Regions from separate parts of the Vibrio sp. 1069 genome, predicted to be linked through region 2. Evidence: riboswitches for the same ligand, from Rfam matches in the RefSeq annotation. Region 2 holds a riboswitch; each other region holds the start of a gene.
What was found. Region 2 has a riboswitch for thiamine pyrophosphate ahead of thiD (bifunctional hydroxymethylpyrimidine kinase/phosphomethylpyrimidine kinase). Riboswitches for the same ligand answer to the same signal wherever they lie in the genome.
Positions count from the first base shown of each region.

Region 1: it holds a riboswitch for thiamine pyrophosphate, as region 2 does, so the genes downstream of both, thiC (phosphomethylpyrimidine synthase ThiC) here and thiD (bifunctional hydroxymethylpyrimidine kinase/phosphomethylpyrimidine kinase) in region 2, are expected to answer to the same signal.
Region 3: it holds a riboswitch for thiamine pyrophosphate, as region 2 does, so the genes downstream of both, thiB (thiamine ABC transporter substrate binding subunit) here and thiD (bifunctional hydroxymethylpyrimidine kinase/phosphomethylpyrimidine kinase) in region 2, are expected to answer to the same signal.

Region 1 covers NZ_JAWOWP010000027.1:1,838-6,425, forward strand. The annotation lists gene R7040_RS22785 (multicopper oxidase family protein) at 1-1, shown strand, start outside; gene crcB (fluoride efflux transporter CrcB) at 125-508, shown strand; TPP riboswitch at 569-667, shown strand; gene thiC (phosphomethylpyrimidine synthase ThiC) at 831-2,771, shown strand; gene R7040_RS22800 (thiamine phosphate synthase) at 2,771-4,186, shown strand; gene R7040_RS22805 (HesA/MoeB/ThiF family protein) at 4,173-4,588, shown strand, end outside.
Region 2 covers NZ_JAWOWP010000028.1:2,081-6,668, reverse strand. The annotation lists gene R7040_RS22980 (ABC transporter permease) at 1-112, opposite strand, end outside; gene R7040_RS22975 (ABC transporter ATP-binding protein) at 105-860, opposite strand; gene thiD (bifunctional hydroxymethylpyrimidine kinase/phosphomethylpyrimidine kinase) at 850-1,707, opposite strand; TPP riboswitch at 1,805-1,912, opposite strand; gene R7040_RS22965 (TldD/PmbA family protein) at 2,224-3,609, shown strand; gene R7040_RS22960 (TldD/PmbA family protein) at 3,609-4,588, shown strand, end outside.
Region 3 covers NZ_JAWOWP010000004.1:261,670-266,257, reverse strand. The annotation lists gene thiB (thiamine ABC transporter substrate binding subunit) at 1-944, opposite strand, end outside; TPP riboswitch at 1,017-1,153, opposite strand; gene R7040_RS09260 (flavin prenyltransferase UbiX) at 1,191-1,829, opposite strand; gene mpl (UDP-N-acetylmuramate:L-alanyl-gamma-D-glutamyl-meso-diaminopimelate ligase) at 1,835-3,193, opposite strand; gene fbp (class 1 fructose-bisphosphatase) at 3,506-4,522, shown strand.

The DNA.
Region 1 (4,588 bases), on a different contig from region 2:
ACTCCTGTAACTTTTTAAATCTTGATAAGTTTTAAGCGCTATAATTTGCTGAATTCTAAGATTGTATAATCACTATTGCCGTAAATTTGATTACAATGTCTCCATTAACTTTTCTGGGGGAATTATGGGACAACTATCCGTTTTGGGTTTTATTGCATTGGGTGGTGCATTTGGTGCATGTTCTCGTTACTTAATTTCTGAACTTTGTGTCATTTTATTGGGGCGTGGTTTTCCATATGGTACGTTAACCGTTAACGTTGTTGGCTCATTTATGATGGGCTTATTGATAGCAGCTTTCGATAATGAACTTTTGGCAACGGAACCTTGGCGACAAGTGATTGGCTTGGGTTTTTTAGGCGCACTAACGACGTTTTCCACCTTCTCGATGGATAATGTTTTGCTTATGCAGCAGGGCGCTTTCTTTAAGATGGGGTTGAACGTATTGTTGAATGTCGTGTTAAGTATTTCAGCGGCGTGGATAGGCTTTCAATTATTGATGCGCAGCTAGCAAAGTAGTTAAAAATTGAACAGGTCGGCTTGGTTTCACCAAGCCGTTTTTATATACTGACATCACTTGTCGGAGTGCCATAAGGCTGAGACCGTTAATTCGGGATCCGTTGAACCTGATCAGATTAGAATCTGCGAAGGGAACAAGAGAAGATATTCACACCGGAGTTCTTTCTGGTTGATCTATCAAAAGTCGAATGTTGTTACAGGCAAATATCGTAAGCTTTAACTAGCCTTAATTTGACTCCTCTTGTCGCATCTATCCGCCAAGCATTTTTATCCAATTACTTTTTATCTAGTATAACAAAGCAAGGAAAAATGCTATGTCGAGTCGCAAACAAGCGAGACTGGAAGCAAAACAGTTCATTGATACACTCTCGGTACAACCGTACCCCAATTCAAGCAAAGTCTACGTAGAAGGCTCACGTCCAGATATTCGTGTACCCATGCGTGAAATATCACTCGCTGATAGCCTTATTGGAGGCACAAAAGAAGCGCCTATTTTCGAACCTAATGAGCCAGTACGCGTTTACGATACCTCGGGTGTATACACAGATCCAGAGCACACCATAGACCTCTATAGCGGCTTACCTAAGCTGAGAGAAGGGTGGATTGAAGAGCGTGCCGATACTGAGCTACTTGATGAAGTAAGCTCGGTGTACACCAAAGAACGCTTAGAAGACGAAACACTAGACGATCTTCGTTACGGTAATCTACCACGTATTCGACGTGCCAAAGATGGCCATTGTGTGACCCAATTGCACTATGCTCGCAAAGGTATTATTACCCCAGAAATGGAATACATCGCGCTGCGTGAAAACATGGGGCGTGCCAAGTATCGCGATGAAGTGCTGAATCAACAGCATCCGGGTCAAAGCTTCGGAGCGAACCTACCAAAAGATATTACCGCCGAATTCGTGCGTAAAGAAGTCGCCGAAGGTCGCGCTATTATCCCTTCCAATATTAACCACCCAGAATCCGAACCAATGATCATTGGACGTAACTTTTTGGTCAAAGTGAACGCCAACATCGGTAACTCATCGGTCACTTCTTCGATTGAGGAAGAAGTAGAGAAGTTAGTATGGGCAACGCGCTGGGGTGGCGATACCGTTATGGATCTCTCTACTGGACGTAACATCCACGAAACTCGCGAGTGGATTCTACGTAACAGTCCGGTTCCGATCGGTACCGTACCAATGTATCAAGCGCTTGAGAAAGTGAATGGTGTTGCGGAAAACCTTAACTGGGAAGTGATGCGCGATACCCTGATTGAGCAAGCAGAGCAGGGCGTTGACTACTTTACTATCCATGCCGGTTTACTACTTCGTTATGTGCCAATGACTGCAAAACGCGTTACTGGCATCGTCTCTCGTGGTGGTTCTATCATCGCGAAATGGTGTTTAGCGCATCACCAAGAAAGCTTCTTATATACCCACTTCCTAGAGATCTGTGAAATCTGTGCTAAGTATGATGTGGCACTTTCTCTCGGTGATGGTCTGCGTCCTGGCTCGGTGGCCGATGCTAACGACGAAGCGCAATTTGCAGAGCTTCGTACCCTTGGTGAGTTAACCAAGATAGCGTGGGAATACGACGTACAGGTGATTATCGAAGGTCCTGGTCATGTTCCAATGCACATGATCAAAGAGAACATGGAAGAACAGTTAGAGCACTGCCATGAAGCTCCTTTCTATACCCTTGGCCCATTGACGACAGACGTTGCTCCTGGTTACGACCATATTACTTCAGGTATTGGCGCTGCCATGATTGGTTGGTATGGCTGTGCGATGCTTTGTTATGTAACGCCTAAAGAACACCTTGGCTTACCGAACAAAGAAGACGTGAAAGTAGGCATGATCACTTACAAGCTTGCTGCGCACGCCGCTGATTTAGCGAAGGGACACCCTGGTGCACAAGTTCGTGATAACGCGCTGTCTAAAGCTCGCTTCGAGTTCCGCTGGGAAGACCAATTTAACTTGTCGCTCGACCCAGATACCGCACGCGCTTTCCATGATGAAACCTTGCCTCAAGAGTCTGGAAAAGTTGCTCACTTCTGTTCGATGTGCGGACCAAAGTTCTGCTCTATGAAGATTTCGCAAGAGGTACGAGAGTACGCGAAAGATACTGAGCAAGTTGCTGCGGACCAAGCTATCTCAATCAAAATGCTGGATGATCCTCTTGAGGGGATGCGTCAGAAATCGCAAGAATTTAGAGATACAGGTTCTGAGCTATACCATCCAGCAGCACATGCCGAGGTGAGTGACTAATGAGCAAAATCCTTATTCCGTCATCATTGATTGAACTGACAGGTTTAGTTCAGCAATGTTTGTTGTTGGCGAAAGAACAGGGTTTTAGCATCGAAGACATTGAGTTGGGTGTGAGCCCAACTCAATCTATTCAGCTTGTTCGCGACCAACAGACCACACGCATAACGACAGATCTTATTGATGGTTATGACTCTGAGAATGAGAGTTCATTTGTGCTCTATTACCGCTCTGCTTTATCGGTAGAAGCGTGTGCTAAGCAACCGTCGAAAGCGATTTATATTGGCATTGCTGATACGCAAGTATCCGATGAAAAGGAGAAAGTGCTTCAGCTTGATATCTGGCGTCACCCAATTCACAACGAAGTGAGAGCGCTTTCCGTTAAGTCCAAATTCAACGCAATGTTCGATCCCGAACATCACCTTGCTTGGATAGTAACGCTGACAGTACTCGATTTTCCTATCGAAGATGCGTTAACACTTGCTCGAGGAATGCTAACTCAACAAGCGAATGTTTCACGTGAAACACTGTTTAATGGCAACCTTGACGAGGGACGAACTACTCAGTGGGCTGACCAATTTGATAATTTCCCCACACCTGTACTGGAGGATAACCGACTAGGTATTCAAGTTGGTTGGTCTGCACAAGGCGAGAGCGTTAGCTTTCCAATTCTGACTAAGCAAAGTCTAGGGCTCTATCCAGTCGTTGATGATGTTGCTTGGATTGAGCGTTTACTGCCACTAGGCATCAACACTATTCAACTGCGAATCAAGAACCCACAACAAGCCGATTTAGAACAACAGATCATTCGAGCAATTGAGCTAGGTCGTCAGTATCAAGCACAAGTGTTCATCAATGATTATTGGCAGCTGGCAATCAAGCATGGCGCTTATGGCGTTCACCTAGGACAAGAAGACATAGAAGAATCGAATTTGGCTCAGCTAACTAAAGCCGGTATTCGTCTTGGTCTTTCTACTCATGGTTATTACGAACTACTGCGCATCGTACAAATTCATCCTAGCTACATCGCACTAGGGCATATTTTCCCAACTACCACTAAACAGATGCCATCGAAACCACAAGGATTGGTGCGCTTGGCTCTGTATCAAAAGCTGATTGATAGCATTCCTTATACAAATACAGAGGCTGCTTTCCGTCCTGCAAAAGACAAAGCAGTTAGTGACTATGTGCTTGGCTTTCCGACTGTCGCGATTGGGGGTATTGACCAATCTAATGCAGACCAAGTTTGGCAAACGGGCGTCTCTAGCTTGGCAGTAGTACGTGCTATTACCTTGGCAGAATCACCTCAGTCCGTTATCGAGTTTTTTACACAACTGATGAAGGAAAGACAGCTAACGTTTACTGATCAGAATAGTGAGTTGGCGCTTAGTAAGAGAGGCGAACATGCTCACGGATAAGCAGTTCCTTCGCTATCAGCGCCAAGTCGCTCTGCCTGAAATTGCCGAAATTGGGCAAGAGCGTTTGAGCAAATCGCATGTGCTGATCATCGGTTGTGGTGGGTTAGGGAGCGCAGCGAGTTTGTACTTGGCATCAGCGGGTGTTGGTAAATTGGTTGTGGTTGATGACGATGAAGTTGATAGCAGTAACCTACAACGTCAGATCATTTATCGTGAACAAGACCTCCAAGTTGCGAAAACAAAAGCGACTGTAAAGCAACTGACTGACCTTAATTCTATGGTTCAAATTCGTGCTCTCAATAAGCGATTAGACAAAGCACAGCTGCAGCTTGAGGTGATGCTAGCTGATGTTGTGCTCGATTGCACCGATAACATGCCAACGCGCCAGCTCATTAACCAAGT
Region 2 (4,588 bases):
ACAATCCCAAGATCACCGCTGTGCTGATAACTAAGCGCAGAGCCGGATGGGTCACGCGTTCTTTTTTACTAATACGTGCCGAAACGGAGTTGTACTGAGTCATATCACTCATAGTCTTTCTCCAATTGATCCAAAATCGCTTGTTGAAGCGCGGCGCACTCTCCATCGAGAACTCGGGGCGGCTTGGAGTCTGGAACGACCAAGTGCTGAGCTTGCGCAGGTGTGCCTTGCAACACATAGAGTTGGTGAGCTAATCGCACCGCTTCTTGTGGGTCGTGGGTAATCAGAACAACCGTCTTATCTTTCAGCAATTCGGCAGACAAGGTTTGCAACTTATGACGAGTAACCGCGTCCAGTGCAGAGAAAGGCTCATCCATCAGAACTAGAGGCTTGTCTTGCATCAGAGTGCGAGCAAGGGCAACACGTTGTCTCATGCCGCCAGAGAGCTGAGCTGGCTTAGCATCCGCGTAATCGGCGAGTCCCACTTGGCTTAGTAAAATCAGTGCACGTTGTCTATTTTTCTCTGGTGCTTGCTCTTGAGAAAATCGAGAACTGAGGCAGACGTTGTCTAACACATTCAACCACGGTAGCAATAAATCCTGCTGAGCCATGTAAGCGATACGGTCATGCAGTGCAGCGCCATCCGTTGTGATGAGTTCGCCATGCCAGTCAACTTGGTCATCCAGCAGGCCAGCTAAGTAACGCAATATTGTGGTTTTCCCGCAGCCACTTCGTCCGAGTAATACCGTCCATTTACCGACGGGAATGGTCATGTTCATTCCTGCTAAAGTCGGTGTTTGGCTATCTTTGTATCGCAGACTAGCATCGGAAAGCTGAATGCCAATCGCGTTAGCGAACATAAGTATGACCCGCAAAAAAGTGGTTCACAGGGCCATGGCCTTTACCTACATCCAATTCATCAGCGTGTGCGATAGCTTGGCTGATGTACTGCTTACCCAGGTGCACCGCTTTGTGTAGGTTGTTGCCTTGGCCAAGATAAGACGCGATAGCAGAAGACAGCGTGCAGCCTGTGCCATGAGTGTTTTTGGTTGGAAAGCGTTTAGCGCTGATTAACTCGGCACTGTCTTGCATGATAAGCAGATCGTTGCTGTTTTCATTTTCTTCAAGGTGACCGCCTTTGAGCAGAATAGCTTTGGCGCCAAGCGCACGAAGGTCGGTAATCATATCGTTCATTTCAGATTCTGATTGAGGCATTGGCTTACCCGTCAATGCTGCGCCTTCGGGTAGGTTAGGGGTAATGATGTCTGCGAGCGGAATCAATTCTTCTTTTAAAGTGCTGATTGCCGACTGTTCCAGTAATAGATCACCGCTAGTGGCCACCATTACAGGGTCAATCACGAGGTGTTTTGGCTGGTATTGCTTAATTTTGTCTGCAACGACTTTGATGATGTTGGAATCGGCCAGCATGCCCACTTTGACTGCAACGATGTTGAGGTCGGTAAATACTGCATCAAGTTGGCTCTCTACATGGTCGAGAGGAATGGGGAAAATCGCAGAAACGCCTTGGGTATTTTGCGAAGTAATCGCCGTGATTACCGAGCAAGCAAAACTGCCGGTTGCGGACATCGCTTTGATGTCGGCTTGAATACCTGCACCGCCACCACTGTCTGAGCCCGCGATGGTCAATACGATAGGGGTAGGCAAGGCTGGCGTGTGATGTGAATGAGGTTGTGATTGCTGCGTCATGGTCGCTCCTACTACAAGACGTATAGGAACTGACTTTGACCGTTGCAGATAGATCGATTTTTCGATCGCTATCGCTTACCTAAGAGGGGCGACGAAAGGCAAAGTGTGCATAGTTCCCTACGTCAGTGCTAACTGAATCAGGTTCAACGGGTCTCGAATTTCGATCTCAGCCAACACTTGTCGTGTGGCCCCCCGACTATTTCGTTCGGATGATAGCAGGACCATTGCGGAAGGGATACGTTTTTTGAGCGTAATTATAATGAGTATTCAATTATGCGAGGTGAGTGATAAAGTAAGCACCTAAATGGTTTGCTGTGTGGAATTTACTAGTGCAACGCTCTGGTGAATGAGCAGAACCTGAAATATTTAATAAATAATCGTGGTCTCGTTAAGCAAGGATTAGCACAAAACAAGGTTAAAAAACTGTTAAAATTTAACGTGTTGCCAATTTAACTTTGTTGAACTTTTTCACAGTTAATTAGGAAGGCTAAGACGATCATCGAGCAAGGAGACTTCATGCTTAATTCTGTAACAGCGAAGTCAGTGATCGATCATGCACTCTTTTTGGGGGCTGATTTCGCTGAACTATTCGTTGAACATCACCAAACCAACACTGTCCAGATCTCATCTGGTGAAGTGGATAAGGTTAACTCGGGTATCGATTTTGGTATCGGTATTCGTCTTTTTTTCGGTCATAAGGTGCTTTACGGTTACACCAACAGCACAGATGAAGCCGAACTAAAGCGCGTAACCTCGCTGCTTGCTGCAAAAGACAAGCGTGAGCAAATCGCGTCAGCGGGTTCTTTGAATTTGAACCGCTACCCAATCCAACATGGTTGCCGCATGTCGCTAAGTAAGGATGCTAACCTAGATTCAAAAATCGCGTTTCTATTGAAAGTTGACCAAGCCGCACGTGCTGAGAGTGAGCATATCAGCCAGTTTATTGGCAGCGTTCTTCAGCGCGAGCAACAAGTGTCTATCTTCAACTCAGAAGGTCTACACGTTGACGATACTCGCCACTACATTCGTGTTGCTGGTAACACTGTCGCGCAAAAAGGTAATGAGCAGTCTTCTGGTATGGAAGGTCCTGGCGCTCTTGCTGGTTGGGAATTCAGTGAACAGCTTGATGCCAAAGAGCTAGGTCAAACTATCGCGCAGCAAGCGTTAGTAAAACTTGGCGCGGATGCTTGTCCATCGGGTGAAATGCCGGTGGTGATTGGTAACGGCTTTGGCGGCGTTATCTTCCATGAAGCATGTGGTCACTTGCTAGAAACCACTTCAGTTGCGAAGAAAGCATCAGTCTTCCACGACAAGATGGGCGAAATGGTTGCTCACACCGCAGTGAATGCAGTCGATGATGGCACCATGACCAACGAATGGGGCTCGATTCACATTGATGATGAAGGTATGAAGACTCAGCGCACTCAACTGATCAAAGACGGTAAGCTAACCAGCTTCATGGTCGATAAAATGGGTGGCATGAAGACAGGTTATGAGCCTACGGGTTCTGGTCGTCGTCAAAACTACAAGTTCGCACCAACCTCGCGCATGCGTAACACCTTTATCGAAGAGGGCGAGCATTCACTTAATGACATGCTGGCAGGCATCGAACGTGGTATCTATGCGAAGAAGATGGGCGGTGGCTCTGTTCAACCGGGTACGGGGGAGTTTAACTTTGCTGTTCGTGAAGCCTACCTCATTGAAAATGGCAAAATCACCAAGCCTCTGAAAACAGCAACGCTGATCAGCACGGGTCCAAAAGTGTTGAAAGAAATCAGCATGGTCGGCAAAGACATGGCGCTTGCGCCGGGCATGTGTGGTTCCGTGAGTGGTTCAGTACCAACAACTGTCGGTCAGCCAACGCTGAAAGTAGATAACATTCTGGTAGGAGGCGGTAACTAATGAGCCAAGAACAACAACTTCTTAATGCGGTTGATTACGTCCTATCAGAAGCAAAACGCCAAGGTGCAGAAGCGGACGTCATTGTAAACCGTAACAGTAGCTTTTCTTTGAAAGCGAACCAAGGAAAGCTGGATGAGTACAAAGTAAGCTCAAGCCAAGTTCTGGGTGTTCGTGTTGTGAAAGATGCGCGTGTTGCAACAAGCTATTCTGAGTCGTTAGAGCAACCAAGCTTGGATTTGATGCTGACCAACGCACTGCAAAGCGCTCGCTTTTCCAAGCAAGATGAACATCAGACGATTAGTTGCGTGAACAGTCAAATCGCGACTGATGTTGCTGAGATTGCGCAAGAAGATACAACTTCTGTTGACGAAAAAATCGAACTGTCTCTCGCTCTTGAGCAAGGCGTAGTGGCTCTGCCTCACGCCTCTAGCGCACCTTACAATGGTTACAGCGATGGCGAAACACAACTGATCATTGCCAATACTCAAGGCACATTGTGTCAACACTTCGAGCGCTCGTTCACTTGTTACGCGTATACCTTGTTTGAAAAAGACGGCAAACAGTCAATGGCGGGTAGAATGTCACTGGGTCGCCGTTTTGATGAGTTGAATCCAGCTTACTGTATCGAGGGTGGCTACAACCTTGCTCGCGATCTTCTTGAAGGCGCACCGGTTGCGACGGGTAACTACCCTGCTATCTTCCACATCAATGCGCTAGCAAGTTTATTCGGTGCTTTCGGCAGTGCTTTCTCTGGCGTAAGCGCGATGAAAGGCATTACGCCACTGGGTGACAAGCTTGGTCAACGTGTTGCGAGTGATTTAATTACCTTTACTGATACGGCTTACATGCCAAATGGTATGGCAATCGCGAGTTTTGATAGTGAAGGCTTCGCTACTCAAGATAATGTCATGATTGCTAATGGTGAGTTGAAAACCTTGCTACACAACAGCCAGACCGCAAGTTACTTGGGCGCAGTCTC
Region 3 (4,588 bases), on a different contig from region 2:
TTTGCCACTTCATCAGCACTAAAGCTCAACGACTTGCTTGGAACACTCAAAGTTTCAAAACCTTTAGGTAACTCAACGTCAGTGACTGGGTACATCCAGTTACCCGTTGGCATCGCCGATTGGAACTCATCACTTAAAATGAAACTCATAAATTGATCAGCAAGTTCTGAATTTTTTGCCCCTTTCACTTTGGCGGCTACTTCAACTTGCATGTAGTGGCCTTCAGCAAAATTCGCCGTAGCAAACTTCGAATCGTTTTCCGCAATTAAGTGGTACGCAGGTGAAGTGGTGTAAGAAAGCACTAAATCGGACTCACCATTGAGGAACATAGAATACGCCTCAGACCAACCTTTCGTGACCGTTACGGTTTTGCTCGCTAGCTTCTGCCACGCTTGCGTCACATCGTCGCCATAAATAGATTTCATCCATAGCATTAAGCCTTGGCCCGGCGTTGAAGTCCGCGGATCTTGGTAAATCACTTTCAGATCGTCGCGCGTTTCCACCAGCTCTTTCATGCTTTTCGGCGGATTAGCGAGTTTCTCTTTGTTGTACACAAACGCGAAGTAGCCGTAATCGTACGGTACAAACGTCGTGTCGCTCCAACCGTTTGGTAACACTGTGTTAGCCGTATCCACATTGTGCTCGGCAAGCAGATCGGTTTTCTTCGCTTCTGCCATCAGATTGTTATCCAAACCTAATACGATGTCCGCTTTGCTATTACCGCCTTCAAGACGAAGACGATTCAGAATCGACACACCATCGTCCAACGCTACGAAGTTAACGTCACAGCCACATTTTGCTTCAAAAGCTTGCTCGATTTTAGGACCCGGCCCCCAATCTGCGGCAAAAGAGTCGTAGGTATAGATGGTTAATGTGTTTTCAGCGGCAAACGCTGAAGTAGAGGTGATTGCAGCTAGGGCAATCAGATTTAGAGTGGGTTTCACTGCTCGCTCTCCATGAGTATTTCAGAGAAATAAGTTGAGCGGCACAGGGTTTGAGGCGGCTATTAAGGACTTCCAATATCCAGACTCAATTCCTACGCCAGCATTATCTGGTTCAGGTAATACGGGTCCCTAGTTAAACACTTAGGTCTCAGCGCCCCAATGCATTGATTGACTCAATGCTAAATGGGTTTGCTCCCCGATGAGTTGGATGGATTGTAAAGGTATTTGAGTGGTTACACAATCAGCTCACGAGCGCTGGTCATAACCCCAACGAGGCACCAAACCTTGCTCAATACCTAAGTGGTCAAGAATTCTCGCCACCATAAAATCCACTAAGTCTTCAATACTCTTTGGCTGATGATAGAAGCCTGGAGCTGCTGGCATGATGGTGGCGCCCATTTGCGACAGTTTGTGCATGTTCTCCAGATGCAGCGTTGAAAATGGTGTTTCGCGAACCACGAGCAACAGCTGCCCGCGCTCTTTCATTACCACATCAGCGGCCCGCTCGATCAAGTTATCTGACATACCATGCGCAATCGCTGCAACGCTTCCCGCAGAACATGGGCAAACCACCATTTGCTTTGGTGCAGCAGAACCAGACGCAACCGGTGAGAACCAGTCATCTTTACCGCAAACGGTGATGTTATCGGGATTGCAGTTCAGGTGCTCTACCAATGCTTGCTGCGCCGCTTCTGGGCCACTTGGTAGCTTAAGATTATGCTCGGTTGCCATCACGACACGAGCCGCCGAAGAAATCAGAACGTAGACATGATAATCCGCCGCAACCAAGCATTCTAAAAGACGAAGGCCGTAGGGAGCACCAGAAGCACCCGTTAATGCCAACGTGATGGCTTTTTTATGAGAGGGTTGTGTTTTGTTTTGCATATCAATCAGGCTTTTTGTTTTAACTGCTCAAGAAGTTTTCCGTGAATACCACCAAAGCCACCGTTGCTCATGACTAGAATTTGGTCACCTGGTCGCGCACGTTCGACGATCTTGGCTACAAAGTTATCTATATCCGCATCGACAAACGCTGGCTGTGTGCATTGGTCGGCAATGTCTTGCACAGACCACTCGATATTATCTGGCTGGAACAAGAAGACTTCATCTGCACTGTGTAGTGACTCTGCAAGTGTGTTTTTGTGTACACCACGCTTCATGGTGGCAGAACGCGGCTCTAACACAGCAAGGATGCGTTTTTCACCTACCTTGTTACGCAAACCACCGACAGTAAGTTCAATTGCCGTTGGGTGATGCGCAAAATCATCGTAAACCGTCACACCTTGTTCTTCACCTTTCAGCTCTAAACGGCGCTTGGTATTGATGAAACGCCCTAATGCCTGGCAAGCAAGATCCGGAGTGACTCCAACATGTCGTGCAGCAGCGATTGCCATCAGTGCATTATCCACATTGTGGTCACCCACCAAATTCCATTCGACGGTACCAACCTTCTCGCCTTGCAACGCAACGTCAAATTTTGAGCCATCAAGCACTAATTTGTGCGCTTGCCAGTCACCATTCTCACCAGAGAACTGTTTTTCAGTCCAGCAGCCACGCTCTAATACATCCGCTAACGCCTGATCTTTTCTCGGCGCTAAGATCAATCCATTGCCCGGTACAGTTCGCACTAAATGATGGAATTGGCGCTTGATCGCTTCTAGATCATCGAAGATGTCAGCATGATCGAACTCAAGGTTATTCATGATTAAAGTGCGAGGATGGTAATGCACAAACTTAGAACGCTTATCGAAAAAAGCACTGTCATATTCGTCCGCTTCAACGACAAAAAACATGCTTTCACCCAAACGAGCAGACACTCCGAAGTTACCGAGTACCCCACCGACTAAGAAACCCGGTTGATAACCACAATCTTCAAGTATCCAAGCAAGCATGCTCGACGTGGTCGTTTTCCCATGTGTACCCGATACCGCCAATACCCAACGATCATGCAGCAAAAACTCGTTGAGCCACTGCGGGCCAGAGGTGTAACGCATGTTAGTGTTGAGCACATGCTCGACACAAGGGTTGCCACGGCTCATCGCATTACCAATCACCACAAGATCTGGTTGGGGGTCGAGTTGAGACGGGTCAAAGCCTTCAATAATTTCAATACCTTGAGACTCAAGCAGTGTGCTCATTGGCGGATAAACGTTGGCATCAGAACCAGTGACTTTATGTCCTAATTGGCGCGCTAGAATCGCTGCGCCGCCCATAAATGTGCCACAGATACCCAAGATATGAATGTGCATAAACTAAACCTTGTAATGCGTTTTTTAATGCTTTCATTATCGCGATTACCGCCTGAAAAGCGAGTGACTTTAGCCTTCTTCTTGCAGTCCCTTTCACAAATATGACAAGGTTGAACACAGACTGTACAACCTCTTGCTTACTGATGAATCCCTCAAACAAGTCTACAAATAAATTGAGATCTCAAACAGTTACTTCATTACCATTAAAAAGATCTGCGACTTAAACTTACATCCAGCGCAATCGTTTAACATCCATAAAGAGATGCTCACTTGCGCACTACCCCCAATGAAATGAAAATGTAAGGATTAACCATGTCAGGACTGCGCACCCTAGGCGAGTTCATTGTCGAAAAACAAGCGGATTTCCCCCACGCTAGCGGTGATCTATCATCCCTTTTAGCCTCCATTCGTTTAGCTGCAAAAATCGTTAACCGCGAAATCAACGCAGCGGGTCTCGGTGATATCACTGGTGCTGTAGGCACGGAAAATGTCCAAGGTGAAGATCAGCAAAAGCTCGATGTTTACGCGAACGATAAGTTCAAAGCCGCGCTTGAAGCTCGTGACCAAGTGTGTGGCGTTGCCAGTGAAGAAGAAGACGAAGCAGTTGCGTTCAATAAAGAACTCAACCAAAACGCCAAATATGTAGTACTGATGGACCCACTTGATGGTTCTTCTAACATCGATGTGAACGTCTCTGTTGGTACTATCTTCTCGATTTACCGTCGTGTTTCTCCAATCGGTACTCCACCAACTGAAGAAGACTTCCTACAACCTGGTCACAAACAAGTGGCTGCGGGCTACGTAATTTACGGCTCCTCCACCATGTTGGTATACACAACAGGTAACGGCGTAAACGGCTTTACTTACGACCCATCTATCGGCAGCTTCTGTCTTTCTCATGAAAACATGATGATTCCTGATGATGGTAAGATCTACTCCATCAACGAAGGTAATTACATTCGTTTCCCTCAAGGGGTGAAGAAGTACATCAAGTACTGCCAAGAAAACGTGCCAGAAGACGGTCGCCCATACACTTCTCGCTACATTGGCTCGCTGGTTGCTGATTTCCACCGCAACCTACTGAAAGGCGGTATCTACCTTTACCCAAGCACACAAAGCCACCCACAAGGCAAGCTACGCCTGCTTTACGAATGTAACCCTATGGCATTCCTCATTGAGCAAGCTGGCGGCATTGCATCGGACGGCGTGAATCGCATTATGGACATCAAGCCTACTGAGTTGCACCAGCGTGTACCTTTCTTTGTGGGTTCGAAGAACATGGTTCGCAAAGTTGAAGAGTTCCTTGAACTGCACCGCGACGAAGAATAATTTCAGACCTTTGTCCAACGCGGCAGGTGTTTACCTGCCGCGTTTTTGTCGCTAAAGTGAAACGCG